Regions from separate parts of the Paenibacillus barengoltzii G22 genome, predicted to be linked through region 2. Evidence: riboswitches for the same ligand, from Rfam matches in the RefSeq annotation. Region 2 holds a riboswitch; the other holds the start of a gene.
The links. Region 2 has a riboswitch for cobalamin ahead of C812_RS15775 (anaerobic ribonucleoside triphosphate reductase). Riboswitches for the same ligand answer to the same signal wherever they lie in the genome.
Positions count from the first base shown of each region.

Region 1 (7,968 bases), on a different contig from region 2:
GTCATTACCAACCGAGGGAAGATATACAACTACGGCAACTCGATGAATGTGCTGGATCCTTCTTATCCCGAGGAGGATTGGTATCACCAGCTCCGCAATTCATCCGGGAAACTGGTATGGTTGGGCGTCTATTCCCATTCGCTGATCGATTTGGCCGAGGACAGCCCGGTGTTTGCCTTTGGCCGGCAAATTTACGATTTAAACGAGCATAAACCGATAGGCATTGTGCTTTACGAGGTGAACCCGGGGCCGGTGCTGGATGCTTTGGATAATCTCAAGCTGGGCGAGCATAGCGAGGTCTATCTCGTCAATCAGCAGGGCCAGGTGGTCTCTTCATTATCCGAACCGCCACCGGTGCTGGAAGACCTTCCGAAGCTGGATGCGGCTCACAGCTTGGTTGTGGAGCAGGAGGATTCGGGAATTACGGTGGCGTCTCGCCTGCCTTTTTCCGATTGGTCCGTGGTCAGCGTGACACCTCGACAGGACTTGAACGTTGAGCTGGTGGAGACGAAGCGGTATTTGCTGATCGTTATTTCGATTCTGATCATCGTCTCGGCTGTCGTCGCCAGCATCGTATCGCGAACCATTGCGAATCCGCTGAAGAAGCTGATCCGCGAGATGAGGCAGGTGGAGATGGGGAACTTCCGCGGGATGGTGAACGTCTCCTCCTACCAGGAGATTAATATTCTCGTCGCCTCGTTTAACCGAATGGTCAGCCGGATCGAAGAACTGATTGAGCGGGTGAAGATTTCTTCGGTCAGCGAGAAGAACGCCGAGCTGCATGCGCTGCAGTCGCAGGTGAATCCGCATTTTTTGTACAACACGCTGGATATGATTTATTGGATGCTTGATGAGAAAGAGAACGACCGGTTAGGCGAGCTCGTCTTATCGCTGTCTTCGATGTTTCGCTACAGCAGTGAGTGGAAGGATGGAGCCAAGGTTACGCTGCGCGAAGAGCTGGAGCAGATTAACCATTATTTGACGATTATTTTGATCCGGCTGGAGGGCCGACTTCGGGTGGAGAAAACCATCGATGAACGCTGGCTGGACATTCGGCTGCCAAAGATGACCGTTCAGCCGATTATCGAAAACGCAGTGAAGTATGGATTAGAATCGCTCAAACGCCAAGGTGTGCTTAAGTTATATACCCAAGAGGTTGGAGATGTGCTGAAAATCGTGGTGGAGGATAACGGCAACGGGATGACGGCCGAGCGGCTAGCTTGGTTGAAGCAGTCGATCAATTGCCCGATCCCGAAAGTATCCGGCACGGGCAGCAGCGGCATAGGGCTGCAAAATTTGCACCGCCGTCTTCAACATATGTTCGGTGAACGTTACGGTCTGGAGATCGAAAGCATTCCTGATCAAGGAACCAGGGTAGCCGTCGTGCTGCCGCTTCCGATGGAGGGGGACGTTGCAACATGAATATTTTGATTGCGGATGATGAACGGGCGATTCGCGAAGGCATTAAGCGAACGATCAACCGGATTTATCCGGAGTATGGGGTTGAACTGGCTGAAGGGGCAGAGGAAGCCGCGAAGCTGATGGGCGAGAAGCGATTCGACATTGTGCTCACTGATATTTTGATGCCGGGTATGAACGGACTGGAATTTATGCGGATTTCGAAACGCCGATTTCCTCGGGTGAAGTGGGTGGTGATCTCTGCGCACAGCGAATTCGCCTATGCCCAGGAGGCGGTGCGGCTGGGGGCCCGCGATTACTTGCTGAAGCCGATTGGGAAAACGCGCCTGCAGGAAATTATCAGCACCCTGGCCGCAGAGGTTCGCGAGGAAAGCGAGCAGACGAAGGAAGAGGAGCTCTTAAAAGCCAATCTGAAATATTTGCGCGAGGGCGTATTTCAGCGATTAGCCTCGGGTCTGGATATCGGGAACCTGGATTTGACGCCGTTTATGGAGGACTATCAAAGCTTTTATTTGATGATGGTTCAGATGGATGCTGGGGACAAAAACGTGCGGCTGGAGCATTTTATCGTCGAAAATGTGTTGTCCGAACTGATTGAGCGCCACGGCCGAGGGTTTGTCGTGAGCTATGACCGCCAAAGCCTGCTGGGTCTGATCACGCCGCGGGAGCCGGAGCGGATCGAACGGTTTCAGGAGGAAGTGAAGGCGCATTTGAAGCACTATTTGAAGGTGCCTTTTCAAATCGTGCATTCAGGCTTAAACAACGATTTCAAGTCGGTGCCGCAGGTGGTCATGCGCATGAAACAGGCTTCCGATTCGCCGGTTGCCTTGCTGGATCCGCCGAAGGGCAGCGGGGAGAAAGCGATCGAAGTTGCCCTCCAATATATCAAGGAGCACTACAATGAGGAGCTTTCTTTGGAAAAGGTCGCTTCCGTCGTCTTCCTGAACCCGGCGTATTTCAGCCAGCTGTTTAAGCAGAAGGTGGGACTCGGCTACAAGGAATACGTAACCTCGCTCCGTCTGGAGCAAGCGAAGCAGCTGCTGCTGAACCCGAAGCTGAAGGTCGGAGAGATTGCAGAGTACCTCGGCTATCAGGACATCCGCCATTTCGCGCAGATGTTTCGTAAGAAGTATCATGTCACGCCGAATGAATACCGGCAGCAGCAGAATATTAACATCTTGCTGGCCAGCAGCGGCAAGCGGAGTAAGTAGGGAAGAGCGTTCTGTTCTGGTGTACAATGGGAGAATGAACGAATAGACGAGAGAGGATGCCGCAAGATTGCACCCAAGATATAGGATGGTATGGGTTGTTCAAAGAGGAATGTGACGTGTTGTGTTACATTCCTCTTTCTTATTTACAGAATTCCGTCGATTATTTGCACCCAACTTCGGAATGCCTAAATTTTTCCTTTCTATACCTTTAGTCCTATTTTATAATGTTAGCAAAATTTACATATCAGGGGTGGGCATATGAAACGAAACGTTGGGTTGGGAAGACTTGCCGTTTGGTTTAGCTGCGGCTTTACGGTGATCTTGGCCGTCTGTGCGATATGGGCAAAGACGCCGTGGTATATCCCCTGCCTTGCGGTAGTTACTTTCCTCAGTTTAGGAGTTGCGCTGTTCTTTGAACCCGGCTGGCGGGCAGCTTCGGGAGGCGGGGCGCTGGGGAACAAGCGCTCTGCCTTGGGGACAAGTGAACCCCCGCAAGCAGAAACCGATTGGACGGCGGTATTTAACGAATCGCTGGTGGCGGCGGATCGATTGCAGGCGGCGGTTGGTGAAGTGAGCGAGAGCCTCGAGCAGCTGCAACGATTAGCCGATACCGCAGCGGCCGAGGATCAGAAGCTGAAGCAAAGCAGCGAGCGTTCGCTGGAACAGGTGCAGGAGAGTCTGGCGGCGATGGAAGAGGTGGCAGCCTCGGCCTCTCAAATCCATGACGCCGCCGGGCATCTGCTTGCCCGCAGTGAGAATACCCGAGCAGAGGCCATGCGCATGGCGGGAGCGCTGGAGACCGTAGACGGCACCATTCGTGCTTTGGCGCAGTCCCAAGAGTTGATCGAGAGGCCGATGGAGGATTTGGAGGGGAATACTCGGAAGCTGGGGGTATTGTATCGGAGCCTGGAGGAAATTGCATCGGAGGTCGCGTTGCTGGCGTTAAATGCATCGATCGAGGCGGCCCGGTTAGGTGAGCAGGGGAAAGGGTTTGACGTTGTCGCCGTGCGCATGCGCCAGTTGGCGGATCAAAGCACCGAGGCGATCACTTCCTCCGCGCCGTTATTTCAGCAGATCGCTGTAGATGTTGAGCGTGTGAAGTCCACGCTGAAAGAGGGACGGGCCTCGGCCCTGGAAGGCATATCGTTAATGAAACGGATGGGGGAGGACATCCGGTTGATTGCGGATGAAGTAGCCGAGGTGAACGGGCTCGTTGCCGAAGCGGGACGGCGAAGCGGGGAACAAGCCGAGCTGACGCGAAACATGGAGGCGATGCTGAGCGAGGTGCATGAAGCGCTGAATCGGAGCATCATCCATGTGGAGGGGGCGCTGACTCGGATGGAGTCGGAGCGCGAGCATATCTCCAAGCTGCAGACGGTGGTCGTGGGCTTGGATCGGGCCCAGGGCGAACTGATGGTATCGTTGAAGTCCGTCCATTCCGGGACGGATTCAGTTGCCGGGGGCGAGGACGCAGCGGCCCTTGGACAAGCCTATGCCCGAATACTGCTGGAGGTGGCTAAAGAACCGGGGTTTCACTTGCTGGAGCCGGCTGGTCACCGAGCTGCCTTGGAGCAGCTGTTAGCTGCAGAGCCGGGCCTGGAAGCGGCCTGGTCCAACCGCCAGGACGGATCTTTTATCATGTCCATTCCGGAAGCCGGCTTGCTCAACGCTAAAGGACGGGACTGGTTCCGTCGGGCGCTGGCCGGAGAGACGGTCGTCTCCGAAGTGTATATCTCCGCGATCACCAAGCGGCGTTGCCTGACGCTGGCCGTGCCGATTGTCCGGGAAGGCGAAGTCCTCGGCGTCCTGGGCGCCGATTTGTCTTTAGAACAGGGTTGAACGAAGGAATAGCAGATTTCATTATTGTCAGCCTTCCGCTTTTCCCCTATAATCCAAGAGAGAAGAAAGCCTTAAGACAAGCGTACAATTTGTGCCCGTAGGTCCTGGAGCAACGGTGAAGCATGCCGCAGCGCTTCGGGTTAAAAGGGAAGCCGGTGTAAATCCGGCACGGTCCCGCCACTGTAAACAGGGACGAGCTCATGATGCCACTGTCGCCCGCGAAGGGAGATGGGAAGGCGAGTTGTCGTCGATACCTGGAAGTCAGGAGACCTGCCACGGGAATTCAAGACGGTCCTTCGAGGAAAGGATAACGTTCTGCCAAGAGCATCATAGCTTGGCGCTGCCATCGTGGAGTCGCTCCGCTTTGCGTGCGCACAGCATGACTTTGTAGACGTAACCCCATCCGCTAGGATTGGGGTTTTTTCTTTGTGCCGATAGAGAGTTGGCCGCGCTTCTTCGCCGCCGGCTGCACAACGTACTGCTGGAACACAAGGCGATTCTTTATCTATTGCAAAATAAAGCAAGGGGAGATCTGGAAATGAGAAACTGGAGAAGACTAGGAAGCCTGTGGCTGCTGGCCCTGCTGCTGGTGCTTGCAGCCTGCGGTAACAATAACGCTGTCACCCCGGGATCAGGGAATACCGCTGACGCTGCACAGCCAACGCAAAATGCGGGAACGAACGCAGGGGCGGACAATTCGGCGGGACAGGAGACGACTTATCCTTATACCGTAACGGACTCGACTGGCAAAGAGTTCACGTTTGAGGCTGCGCCGGAACGCATCGTGTCGCTGGCACCTTCGGAGACGGAAACGCTGTTTGCGCTGGGGCTTGACGAGCAAGTGGCTGGTGTATCCGATCTGGATGATTATCCTGAAGCGGTGAAGGACAAGCCGCGGATGGGCGGATTTCAGGTGAACGTGGAGGCGATTGTGGCCGCGCAGCCGGATCTCATTCTTGCAGCGAGCGTGATTGACGAAGCGACGGTTAAAAACTTGACGGATATGGGATATAAAGTGTTCCAGTCCAATCCGAAGACAATCAACGAAGTAATGGAGCATATTCAGACCATTGGTGACATTACCAACCACCAGGCTGAAGCTGCCAACGTAGTCGACAAGATGAAGCAAGAGGTCCAAACGGTGACCGATGCGTTAGCTTCGCTCAGTGAAGACCAGAAGAAGAAGGTCTACATCGAGTTTTCTCCGGGCTGGACGGTGGGCAAAGGCGAGTTCATGGATGAGATGATCACGTTATCTGGCGGCATCAACGTTGCTTCCGATATCAAGGGATGGTCCGAGATCAATGAAGAACAAATTATTCAGGCGAACCCGGACGTTATTCTTTACGCGAAAAGCGTTGTTGACGAAAATAACCGGACGTTAGCGGATATCATTAAAGCCCGTTCAGGCTGGGATCAAATTTCGGCTGTGAAGGAGAACCGCATTATCGCATTGGACGATAATCTGCTGGCTCGTACGGGCCCTCGTGTCACGCAAGGACTCATTGAAGTCGCCAAGGCGGTTCACCCGGATTTGATCCAGCCATGAAGCGCGGCAAATTCGCCGGATACGGAGCCATTGGGCTCCTGCTGCTGGTCGTAACGCTGCTGCTCTGCATCGGCATCGGTTCCGTTTATGTGCCGGCTGGGGAAATCGCAGCAATTTTGCTGCATCGTATCCCGGGGTTCGACCGCCTGATCACGCCGGATTGGACGACGGCAGCAGAGCAAATCGTCATACAGGTCCGTTTGCCTCGCGTGCTGCTTGGGATGCTGGTCGGTGCTTCGCTCGCCGTGGCGGGCGCCGGCTTCCAAGGGGTGCTGCGCAACCCGTTGGCGGATCCGTTTACGCTGGGCGTATCGTCAGGCTCGGCAATCGGTGCGGCGGTGCTGATCTTTTTCGGATGGCAGTTTTCCCTGTTTGGGATCTTTACGCTACCGATGGTTGCGTTCCTGGCGGGGGCGGTTACGTTATGGATCGTGATTTGGCTGGCTAGAGAGAACGGACGGCTGCCGATTGAAAGTCTGGTTTTGTCCGGCGTCGTGATGCAATCGTTCCTAGGGGCTGTTGTCTCCTTTTTAACGGCAATGTCGAAGAAAACCATTAATGAAATTTACTATTGGACGATGGGCAGTTTAAGCTTGCGCGGATGGTCGTATACGGCCATCCTTTTGCCGTATTTGCTGCTGGGAGCCTTATTCCTTTGGAGCCGGGCTAAACATTTGAACCTGCTGACTTTAGGTGAACGTCAAGCCTCCCATTCCGGGATGGCCGTAGAACGAACCAAACTAGCTGTGTTGCTCGTTGCTACACTGATGACGGCGGCTGCGGTATCCGTGTCAGGGGTAATCGGATTCGTAGGCCTGGTCGTTCCGCATATGATCCGTCTGATCACCGGCCCGGATTATCGGCTGATCATTCCTTTGTCGGCGCTGGGCGGCGGGATATTTATGATGTGGAGCGACTTGGCGGCTCGCTCGCTGCTGGCTCCAACGGAGGTCCCGCTGGGCATCGTCACCGCCTTTGTGGGGGCGCCTTTCTTTGGGTATCTGTTGTATCGGAAGAAGAAACAGAGGGAGGAGGAGCTGCGTTGATCAAGGTGTCTGGGGTTGCCAAGGCGTTTGGCCGGCTGGAGGTGCTTCACGGTGTGGACTGGCAGGTTGGCTCCGGTGAGTTTTGGGGCTTGATTGGACCCAACGGCAGCGGCAAAACAACCTTGCTCAACTTGATCTCCGGCGTGGAGAAGCCGGATGCCGGCGAGATTGCGTTGAGCGGACGACCGCTTTCGTCGTATTCGCGCAAGGAGCTGTCGCGCAAGGTCGCCGTCCTTCAGCAGGACGGGCTTCCGGCTGTGGCTTTTACGGTGCGTGAAGTGGTGGAAATGGGGCGGTTCGCCCATCAGGATTGGCGCGGCAAGGAGATCGGCGGGGCGAAGGCAGGCGAACGCCTCATTGATGGAATTATGGAACGTCTCGACCTGAAGGAGCTGGAGCATCGTCCGCTGAGTGCGCTTAGCGGGGGGCAACGCCAGCGGGTAGCACTTGGGAAGGTGATGGCTCAGCAGCCCGAGCTGGTGCTGCTCGATGAACCAACAACCTATTTGGATTTGCGTTACCAGATGCAATTTATGGAGCTGGTGGCCGAATGGCAGCGCGATGCCGGACTTACCGTCGTTTCAGTGATGCATGATTTGAATTTGGCTGCCTTGTTTTGCAGCCATCTCTTAGTGATGAGCGGCGGGCAAATTGTGGCGCAAGGCGCGCCGGACGGCATTTTGTCACTGGAGCTGGTTGAAACCGTATTTGGAGTTCAGGCCCACCAAGTGGTTCATCCGGATTCGGACGTTCCGCAGCTATTGCTGCGCCGGGCAAGTTTAGGTTAAGGGTACGAGTCAGTAATACAGAAAAGGGGAATATGGTTATGGCATACAATTCAGTCGAACAGCTTGCGCAAGCAATTACTCCTTTGGACGAAGCAGCGATGAAAGCGGCGCAGGTC
Region 1 covers NZ_KE159653.1:942,154-950,121, reverse strand. The annotation lists gene C812_RS12705 (cache domain-containing sensor histidine kinase) at 1-1,422, shown strand, start outside; gene C812_RS12700 (response regulator) at 1,419-2,630, shown strand; gene C812_RS12695 (methyl-accepting chemotaxis protein) at 2,889-4,469, shown strand; cobalamin riboswitch at 4,551-4,761, shown strand; gene C812_RS12690 (ABC transporter substrate-binding protein) at 5,008-6,018, shown strand; gene C812_RS12685 (FecCD family ABC transporter permease) at 6,015-7,064, shown strand; gene C812_RS12680 (ABC transporter ATP-binding protein) at 7,061-7,852, shown strand; gene cobT (nicotinate-nucleotide--dimethylbenzimidazole phosphoribosyltransferase) at 7,891-7,968, shown strand, end outside.
Region 1: another riboswitch for cobalamin. It lies ahead of C812_RS12690 (ABC transporter substrate-binding protein); the one in region 2 lies ahead of C812_RS15775 (anaerobic ribonucleoside triphosphate reductase).

Region 2 (7,968 bases):
CACCTTGTACAGCTTGTACATATGCGGCATGCGGATGTCGTTCCAGTTCAGGATGCCTGAGCATTCGCCGCCGATGATGCGCGTAGATTTGTTGGGGGCTTCGGTATTAAAAATCGTTTGAAGTTGCATGGGATTTTCGCTCCTTAATTTTTGTTGAGTAAGTTGTACATGGGATGGGGGTGCGGGATCAGGCCGCCGGCGTTTCTCTAGAATCATTTCACCCTCTGGCCCATACCCGCATGTATATATGTTCAAAACGTGAGCGCATCCCCGCAGGGGATAGCGTCTCCAAGCACGCAGTTACGCTCAAAGCGCCTTTGCTGCTCCTTCGTCTTGCGCCAAAGGTAAGTGCATCCCGAAGGGACAACGCCTCCCAGCACGAAGTTCCGCCTAAAGCGCCCCGGATGCTTTCTCGTTATGCACTAAAAAGTAAGTGCATCCCCGAAGGGGACAACGACGGTTACGCACGGAGCAGCACCATGTCCGCCGCAGTCGCAGTCCCCGCCCCGCAGGAGCACTGCAGTAGAGCGGGCCCGAAGGGCGACAAGCGGCTCACTGCACATATGCCGCCCGGGTGCGCCGACAGCAGCAGTCCTGAGCAGCACGGTTTTCCAGGTCACTCGGGAGCGCCCAAAGTAAGACGTACCCGAAGGGGGAAAAGCGTTCCACGAGCCAACCTCAGCGAATCCCCGATAGGGGAGAGCGCGCAGGAGCGCCTCTTGCTCTCCCACGTTCTTCCCCTTTGCGGGAGACCAGAGGGCAGCAGGCCCTCGGGCGCCCTCCCTTACGGTAAGGGAGGGGTGGGGAGGGTTGAGTACCTCATGAGGCGCAGCTCTCACACTCCTCAATCGTCAACGCCCGGCTCCGCACATAATACGTCGACTTCAACCCGGCCTTCCAAGCATGCAGATGCAGGTCAAGGAAGTCAGTGGCCCGGATGTCCGGCCGCACGTACAGGTTGAAGCTTTGGCCTTGGTCGACGTGGCGCTGGCGCGCACCGGCCATTTCGATCGACCAATGCTGATCGATCAGGAACGCGGTCTTGTAGTACCAGATCGTTTTTTCGGACAGGTCCGGTGCCGGATTGGCGATTTTGTACGTCGTCTTCTCTTCATACGAGAGCAGCTCGTACAACGGATCGATGCTGGCGGTGGAGCCGGCGATAATCGAGGTTGAACCGTTAGGGGCGATGGCGAACATCCAGGCGTTGCGAACGCCGTTCTCACGCACTTCCTTCTGCAGCTCGCGCCATTGCTCGGTCGTCACGTATTTGCCTTCGCGGGAGCCGTCCACGTAACCGCGGGATACGAAGTATTGCCCGGTTTCCCAATCGGAGCCGGAAAATTTCGGATATTTGCCTTTTTCCTTAGCCAGCTCCATGCTGGATTGGATCAGGAGGTAGTTGATCTTTTCATACAGCGCGTCATTGTATTCCACGGCCTCCTGGGATTCCCAGCGGATGCCTTCGAGCGCGAGCAGATGGTGCAGGCCAAACGTGCCGAGCCCGATCGCCCGATACTGGCTGTTCGTATACTGCGCTTGCAGCACTTCAATATTGTTGATGTCGATAACGTTATCAAGCATCCGCGTCTGAATCGGTACTAACCGCTCCAGTACGCCGGCCGGTACTGCGCGGGCCAGGTGGATGGAGTTCAGGTTGCAGACGACGAAGTCGCCCGGGATTTTGGACACGACGATCCGTGTTTGTCCGTCCTTCGTCACCAGTTCCTCTTGCTCGACGACAGTTGGCGATTGATTTTGCATAATCTCCGTACACAGATTTGACGAGTAAATCATCCCATGCGCGCGGTTCGGGTTCGCCCGGTTTACCGTATCGCGGTAGAACATGTACGGTGTGCCGGTCTCAAGCTGCGATTTCATGATGCGCTTCATGATATCAATCGCTGGCATCGTGATGCGTGACAGAGTAGGGTGGGCCACGGCTTCGGCGTATTTTTCACGGAAGCTGCCTTTCCCAAGCTCCTCGTCATAGAAATCCTCCAGCCCCAACGCACGCCCGTTCTCATCCTTCCAGCCCATCGTCTTCTTCACTTCGTGCGGGCAGAACAGATGCCATTCCCCGCGGGCCTCCACCGCCTCCATAAACAGATCAGGCAAGCATACGCCGTGGAAGACGTCATGCGCGCGCATCCGCTCGTCACCGTTGTTCAGCTTCAAGTCGAGGAAGGCGAGAATATCTTTGTGAAAAACATCCAGATAAACCGCAATCGCACCTTTACGAGTTCCCAGCTGGTCGACGCTGACGGCGGTGTTGTTCAGCTGGCGAATCCAAGGGATTACGCCGGAGCTGGTGTTCTTGTGGCCGCGAATGTCCGAGCCGCGCGCGCGGACCTTGCCGAGGTAAACGCCGATGCCGCCGCCCATTTTGCTCAAGCGGGCAACGTCGGTATTGGAGTCGAAGATGCCCTCAAGGGAATCGTCAACGGTATCAATAAAGCAGCTGGAGAGCTGGCCGGCTACTTTTTTACCGGCATTGGACATCGTTGGGGTTGCCGCGGTCATATACAGGTTGCTCATCGCCCAATACGCTTCCTTCACCAGCTCCAGACGCTTCTCTTCCGGCTCTTTATGCATCAGGTACATGGCGATGACCATATAACGCTCCTGCGGAAGTTCCATTGTCCGTCCGTCGAAGTCGGTCGCCAGGTAACGCTCCGTTAACGTCAACAGACCGATGTAGTCGAACAGCAGATCGCAGGATGGGTCTATCGTGCGGCCCAGCTCTTCAATTTGCTCTTTCGTATAGCACTCCAGCAGCTCTTCGCGGTAAATACCGAGCTGGCATAGCTCGGTGATGAGGTGATAGAACGACCCGTAAGGTTGCTCTGGATAGGCTTTGTAGCGACGATGAACCGCTGCTTTCTTATACAGAGAGGTAAGCAGGGAGCGAGCCGCTGCATATTTCCAATCCGGCTCATCTTTGCTGACCAGCTCCAGCGCGGACATCGTGAACGCATTACTGATTTCTTCCCCGGTCACCACATCCCGGCGGAGCTTCGCATGGACGCCGCGCAGCAGGCGCTCTTTATTGACGTTATGTAATCCTTGCAAAATCCGGTCAGCATAGACGCCAAGGCGTGCGCTGTCAAACGCAAGCTGTCGGTTATTTGGTTTTGTCACTAGAGTAGGCATGAGATAAATCCTCACTTTCCATATATTAAGGTAGGATCAATACTGCAGATGGGGGGCGTTACCCCGAATCTTGAATATTCAAATTGCAGATATTTGCTGAAAAAGGGGCGCAATCAAGTTGCGCTCAGAAGGAATAAGATCAATCCGTTTAAAAAGTGAACCTAGGCTCCCACAACACGGCTTGTCCTTGCTGCAGGCTGGGTTGAATATCGATCAGCCGTTGATTGGAGCTGCCCCGGTAGAGCAGGGAAGGGTCGCGAAGCTCTTCCACGAACCTTCCGTCAACCAGCACCTCGCAGCGCCGCAGCAGTTCATATTCCGGGGAGCCGGGGTGTTCGATTAATTCTTCCAACGTATAACCGGTATAAATCCAGATGGATCGGGGCCCGGCTTCCGCCACTAGCCGATCAATAAAGCCGCACACTTCGGCGGCGGAGAAAAAAGGGTCACCGCCAAGGATCGTAAGCCCGCTGAGCAACGGATTATGTTTAATGTCATGAATGATTTCCGCTTCCCGCTCCAACGTGAACGGTTCCCCGTAATCGAAGCTCCAGGTTTTCGGACTGAAGCAGCCCTTGCAATAATGGCGGCATCCGCTGATGAAGATCGCTGCCCTCATGCCGGGTCCTTCATTAATGGACTCCGGATAATAGCCGCAAATGTTCATGCGTCGTGTTTCACCCGGTCACGAACCTCCGCTTGTTTGGCGGGGTTGAACCGTGTCTGATAATCGCCGGTCAGATAGCCGGTCACCCGGCGCAATCGGCGAATATGCACTTCGTTCTCATGGCTGCCGCAGGAAGGGCAGCTTGCCCCAATGATCCCTTCAAAGCCGCAGGCCGAGCAGCGGTCGATGGGATGATTAATGCTAAAATAGCTGACCTGCTGCTGCAGAGCGTATTGCACGATTTTGACGAATGCTTCCGGATTGTTGCGGGCATTGCCGTTGAGCTCGATATAAGAGATCGCTCCGGCGTTGCACAGCCCGTGGAATTTGGCTTCCAGCTCGATTTTTCGTGCCGCACTGATGTTGTAGTAGACCGGGATATGGAACGAATTCGTGTAATACTCGCGGTCCAAAATCCCGGGCAGCGAGCCGTAGACCGCGCGATCGCGTTTGGTGAACTTGCCGGACAGCCCTTCTGCCGGGGTCGCAAACAGCGTGATATTCAGATTGTGAATTTCACTTTGGCCGTCGCAATAGTCGCGCATGTATGCGATCAGGTCGTAAGCTTTCTGATACACGGCTTCATCCTCACCGTGGTGCCTCCCGTACATCGCCTTCATGCATTCGGCCAACCCGATGAACCCGATGGACAAGCTGCCGTGCTTCAGCAATTCGCCGACCTGATCGTCCGGTGCCAGTTGTTCACCGCCTTCCCAGACGCCTTCCCGCATCATGAAATCGGAAGCTTTGGCTTTCTGGGAAGCCTGAATCGAGAAGCGATGCAGCAATCCCTCAAGGGCGATATTCATATAGTGAGTCAGATCGCGGTAGAAGGCGCGCTCGTCGGGTTCTTGGCGGTGTCCCAACGCAATGCCATGCTTCAAGCCGAGCTTGACCAGGTTCAGCGTATTAAAGGAAAGATTGCCTTTGCCAGACAGGTGATTGCGTCCGAACCGATCCGCCAGCACCCGGGTGCGGCAGCCCATTGTCGCAAATTCCGTATCCGGATCCGTTGGATCGTAGTACATCAGATTCAGCGGAGCATCCAGGTTGGCGAAGTTGGGATAAAGCCGTTTGGCCGAGCATTCCGCCGCTTTCAGGAACAGGGAATAGTTAGGTTCTCCCGGATTCTGGTTGACGCCTTGTTTACATTTAAAAATCTGAATCGGGAAAATCGGCGTTTCCCCATGACCGAGCCCGCGTATCGTGGCCGTAAGCAGGGAGTCGATGACCAACTGTCCTTCCGGTGAGGTGCATGTGCCGTAATTGATGCTGGTGAACGGGATTTGCCCGCCGGCCCGGCTCGACATCGTGTTCAGATTATGGATCAGGCTTTCGGCTGCCTGGAACGTCTCACTTTTGGTTTCCTTGAGCGCATAGCTAAATGCCTTAGGATATTGCTTCTTCAGATCGCTGCGGCTCATGGTGATATCACCAAAATCAGCGTTCGCGTTGCCCTCCTCGAAATAATCCAGCCCTTTGCGGAAGTATTTGGCGAACGATTTGGCTACGTACGGAGCGAGATCAAAGTCCAGCTTATTGGCGGACACGCCGCCGTATTGGGAGTTTTGCTGGGATTGGAAAATGATCGCTACCAGCGCCATCGCCGTCATGATCGAAGTTGGCGGGCGTACGCTGCCGTTGCCGGTGTTGAAGCCTCTGCGCAGCAGCTTGTCAAACGGGATAAAGATACAGTTCGTTGTGCCAAGAGCATACTGATCCAAGTCGTGAACATACACGATATTATCCTGAATCGCCTGGACCAAGCGAGTTGGCAGTACGAAATGACTTGCATACCATTTGGAATACTCGCTGCCGAATTTGCTCATCTTGCCGGAGAAGCTCTCTCCGTTTAAATTGGCGTTCTCACGCAGCACCTCAAGATTGCGGCTCTGGACGATTTCCTCGCCCATTCGAATCACTTCATCCAGCAAGGTGTCCCGGCCGGTATACGTCTGGCTTACCCATGCCATAACACACTTCTCCTCCCTGTAAACCGAGCTTTAGTTCAAAAATAAAAGAGCATGTCCAACCAACGAGGTAGACATGCCCGAATGCACTGCAAAAAAGATGGACAGACCAAATCAAGGCCCAACATTTCGGCGGCAAGCGGACACCATCCCTGATCCTCGCAGGTTTTCCGTCGGTGTCTTTCAAACGGGCAGGTCTCCTGGCTTTCGGAACGTTGCTGACGCCTTCCCGCAGCTCATCAAACATTAAGCTGTAGTGGCATTTCGTCAGTCAACGGCTGGGTCTTCCAGACGATATAGGCGGAACGCCTGTCTTTAGTACCCAGCTACCGATTACAGTGGCGGGACCGCAGCGGACTTGCACCGCACTTCCCTTTTAAGCTCCGGCGGATCGTCCGCCGGATCACCCGTTCACACTATATTTTGTTGCGTTGATCTAAGGATAGCCCAAGATGTTGTGTTTGTAAATGGGATTTTCCCATTGAAAACTGACTGAAAACGATGTGAAAACCTCCGGTCCGCGCAATGATGCGGAGAGCGGGGGACGGATGAAAAATGTGAACATTTATAAATGGGACTGGAGGACTAGACGGCGTTTTACAGGGGATGTGAGTTTTGGGGATGGCCTGGAAATTTAGCAGACGGGTTCGGTTGATCTTCAGGAGCGGGGTTGGTTAGAATAGAGTTATCGGACGAAAAACAGCTTAGGGATCTAAAGGTTTCAAACCAATCCAATAACCAGGAAAGAAGGGAGCCGATTATGGCTATCGCCGAAGTTACCGTTATTCCGATCGGGACGGGGAGCACCAGCCTCAGCGCTTATGTAGCCGAGTTGCATCGGGTGTTGGAGAAGCAGAAGGGCATTACCTTTACCCTCACCTCCATGAGCACGATTATTGAAGGATCGTTAGACGACGTGTTTGCTGCGATTCGCGCGATCCATGAAGCACCGTTCCAGTCCGGTGCCGGCCGGGTGTCGACCTCGATCAAGATCGATGATCGCCGCGACAAAGCCAGCTCCTCAGAGCAGAAGCTGCGCTCGGTGCGCGAGAAATTATAATTTCTTGAAATTGGCGCTTGCATTATTTTTAAAACTCGGTATAATAAATTTTGTTCGCTAAAAACGAACCTGCTGGTGTAGCTCAGCTGGTAGAGCAACGCATTCGTAATGCGTGGGTCGGGGGTTCGAGTCCCTTCACCAGCATCTGATATGCAAGCGTAACGCGCCCTCCGAGGTTTTCGGGGGGCGCTTTTTTTTATCATTTCAAAGCCAACTGAACCGCCGATTTCTCCGCTTCGGTATAGGCATTCTGCAAAACTTCATCTTTATCTAAAATGTCGGTTCCTTGAACCCGAATGATTTCAAAATCCTCGATCCCCAGAAATTGAAACATCGATTTCAGGTACTTATAAGAGAATTCAACTTCGGTATACCAATCGTTGTTGGTATAAATCGCTCCGCTGCCCTGGATGACCACCATGCTGCGTCCGTCCTTAAGAAGACCTACGGATCCATTTTCGGTGTACTTGAAGGTTTCTTTGGCGATCATAATGTTATCCATATAGTCCTTTAATTTGAACGGCACGTTAAAGTTATGCAAAGGGTAGGCGATGATATACTTCCGCGCGCTTTTGAATTGTTGAAGGACCTTGTCCATCTTTCGGGTGACCTCGTGCTCTTCGCTCGTTAGTTCTTTACCGTTTCTTTGTTTTCTCCATGCGCTAAGTACCGTCTTGTCCACCATGGGGACAACGTCCTCGTATAAGTTGATTTGTTCGATGATCTCCTCGCCGGATTGATGCTCTCTATATTTTTTTAGAAAAAAGTCCAATACGTTCAGACTAAAAGATGCAGTCGAATTTGCCTCCGGGTGTGCGTTAATGACCAGTAATTTGCTCATTGTTGGTTCCTCCATTTTGTCTTTATTTTGTGTACATCTATAAGACAAGTGAAGGAATCCATTTGTGACAGCAAACAGGGAGGTTTCCATCAACCTCCCTGTCCCTCATCGAGATTACTCGTGCTCCATCATCGCTTCTCGTTTCGTTCGATGCACCGTGCCAAATTTATGGTGCGGCGGGGCATAAATGACATACACCTTCAGCGGCTCATTGCCGGTGTTGATGATGTTGTGCCACGTGCCCGCGGGGATGAAGACCGCGTCGTCTTCACGGATG
Region 2 covers NZ_KE159654.1:164,080-172,047, reverse strand. The annotation lists gene C812_RS15790 (ribonucleotide-diphosphate reductase subunit beta) at 1-129, opposite strand, end outside; gene C812_RS22340 (hypothetical protein) at 423-731, opposite strand; gene C812_RS15785 (ribonucleoside-diphosphate reductase subunit alpha) at 820-3,153, opposite strand; gene nrdG (anaerobic ribonucleoside-triphosphate reductase activating protein) at 3,302-3,820, opposite strand; gene C812_RS15775 (anaerobic ribonucleoside triphosphate reductase) at 3,817-5,793, opposite strand; cobalamin riboswitch at 5,964-6,216, opposite strand; gene C812_RS15770 (MTH1187 family thiamine-binding protein) at 6,551-6,850, shown strand; tRNA gene C812_RS15765 (tRNA-Thr) at 6,922-6,994, shown strand; gene C812_RS15760 (FMN-dependent NADH-azoreductase) at 7,050-7,691, opposite strand; gene C812_RS15755 (cupin domain-containing protein) at 7,806-7,968, opposite strand, start outside.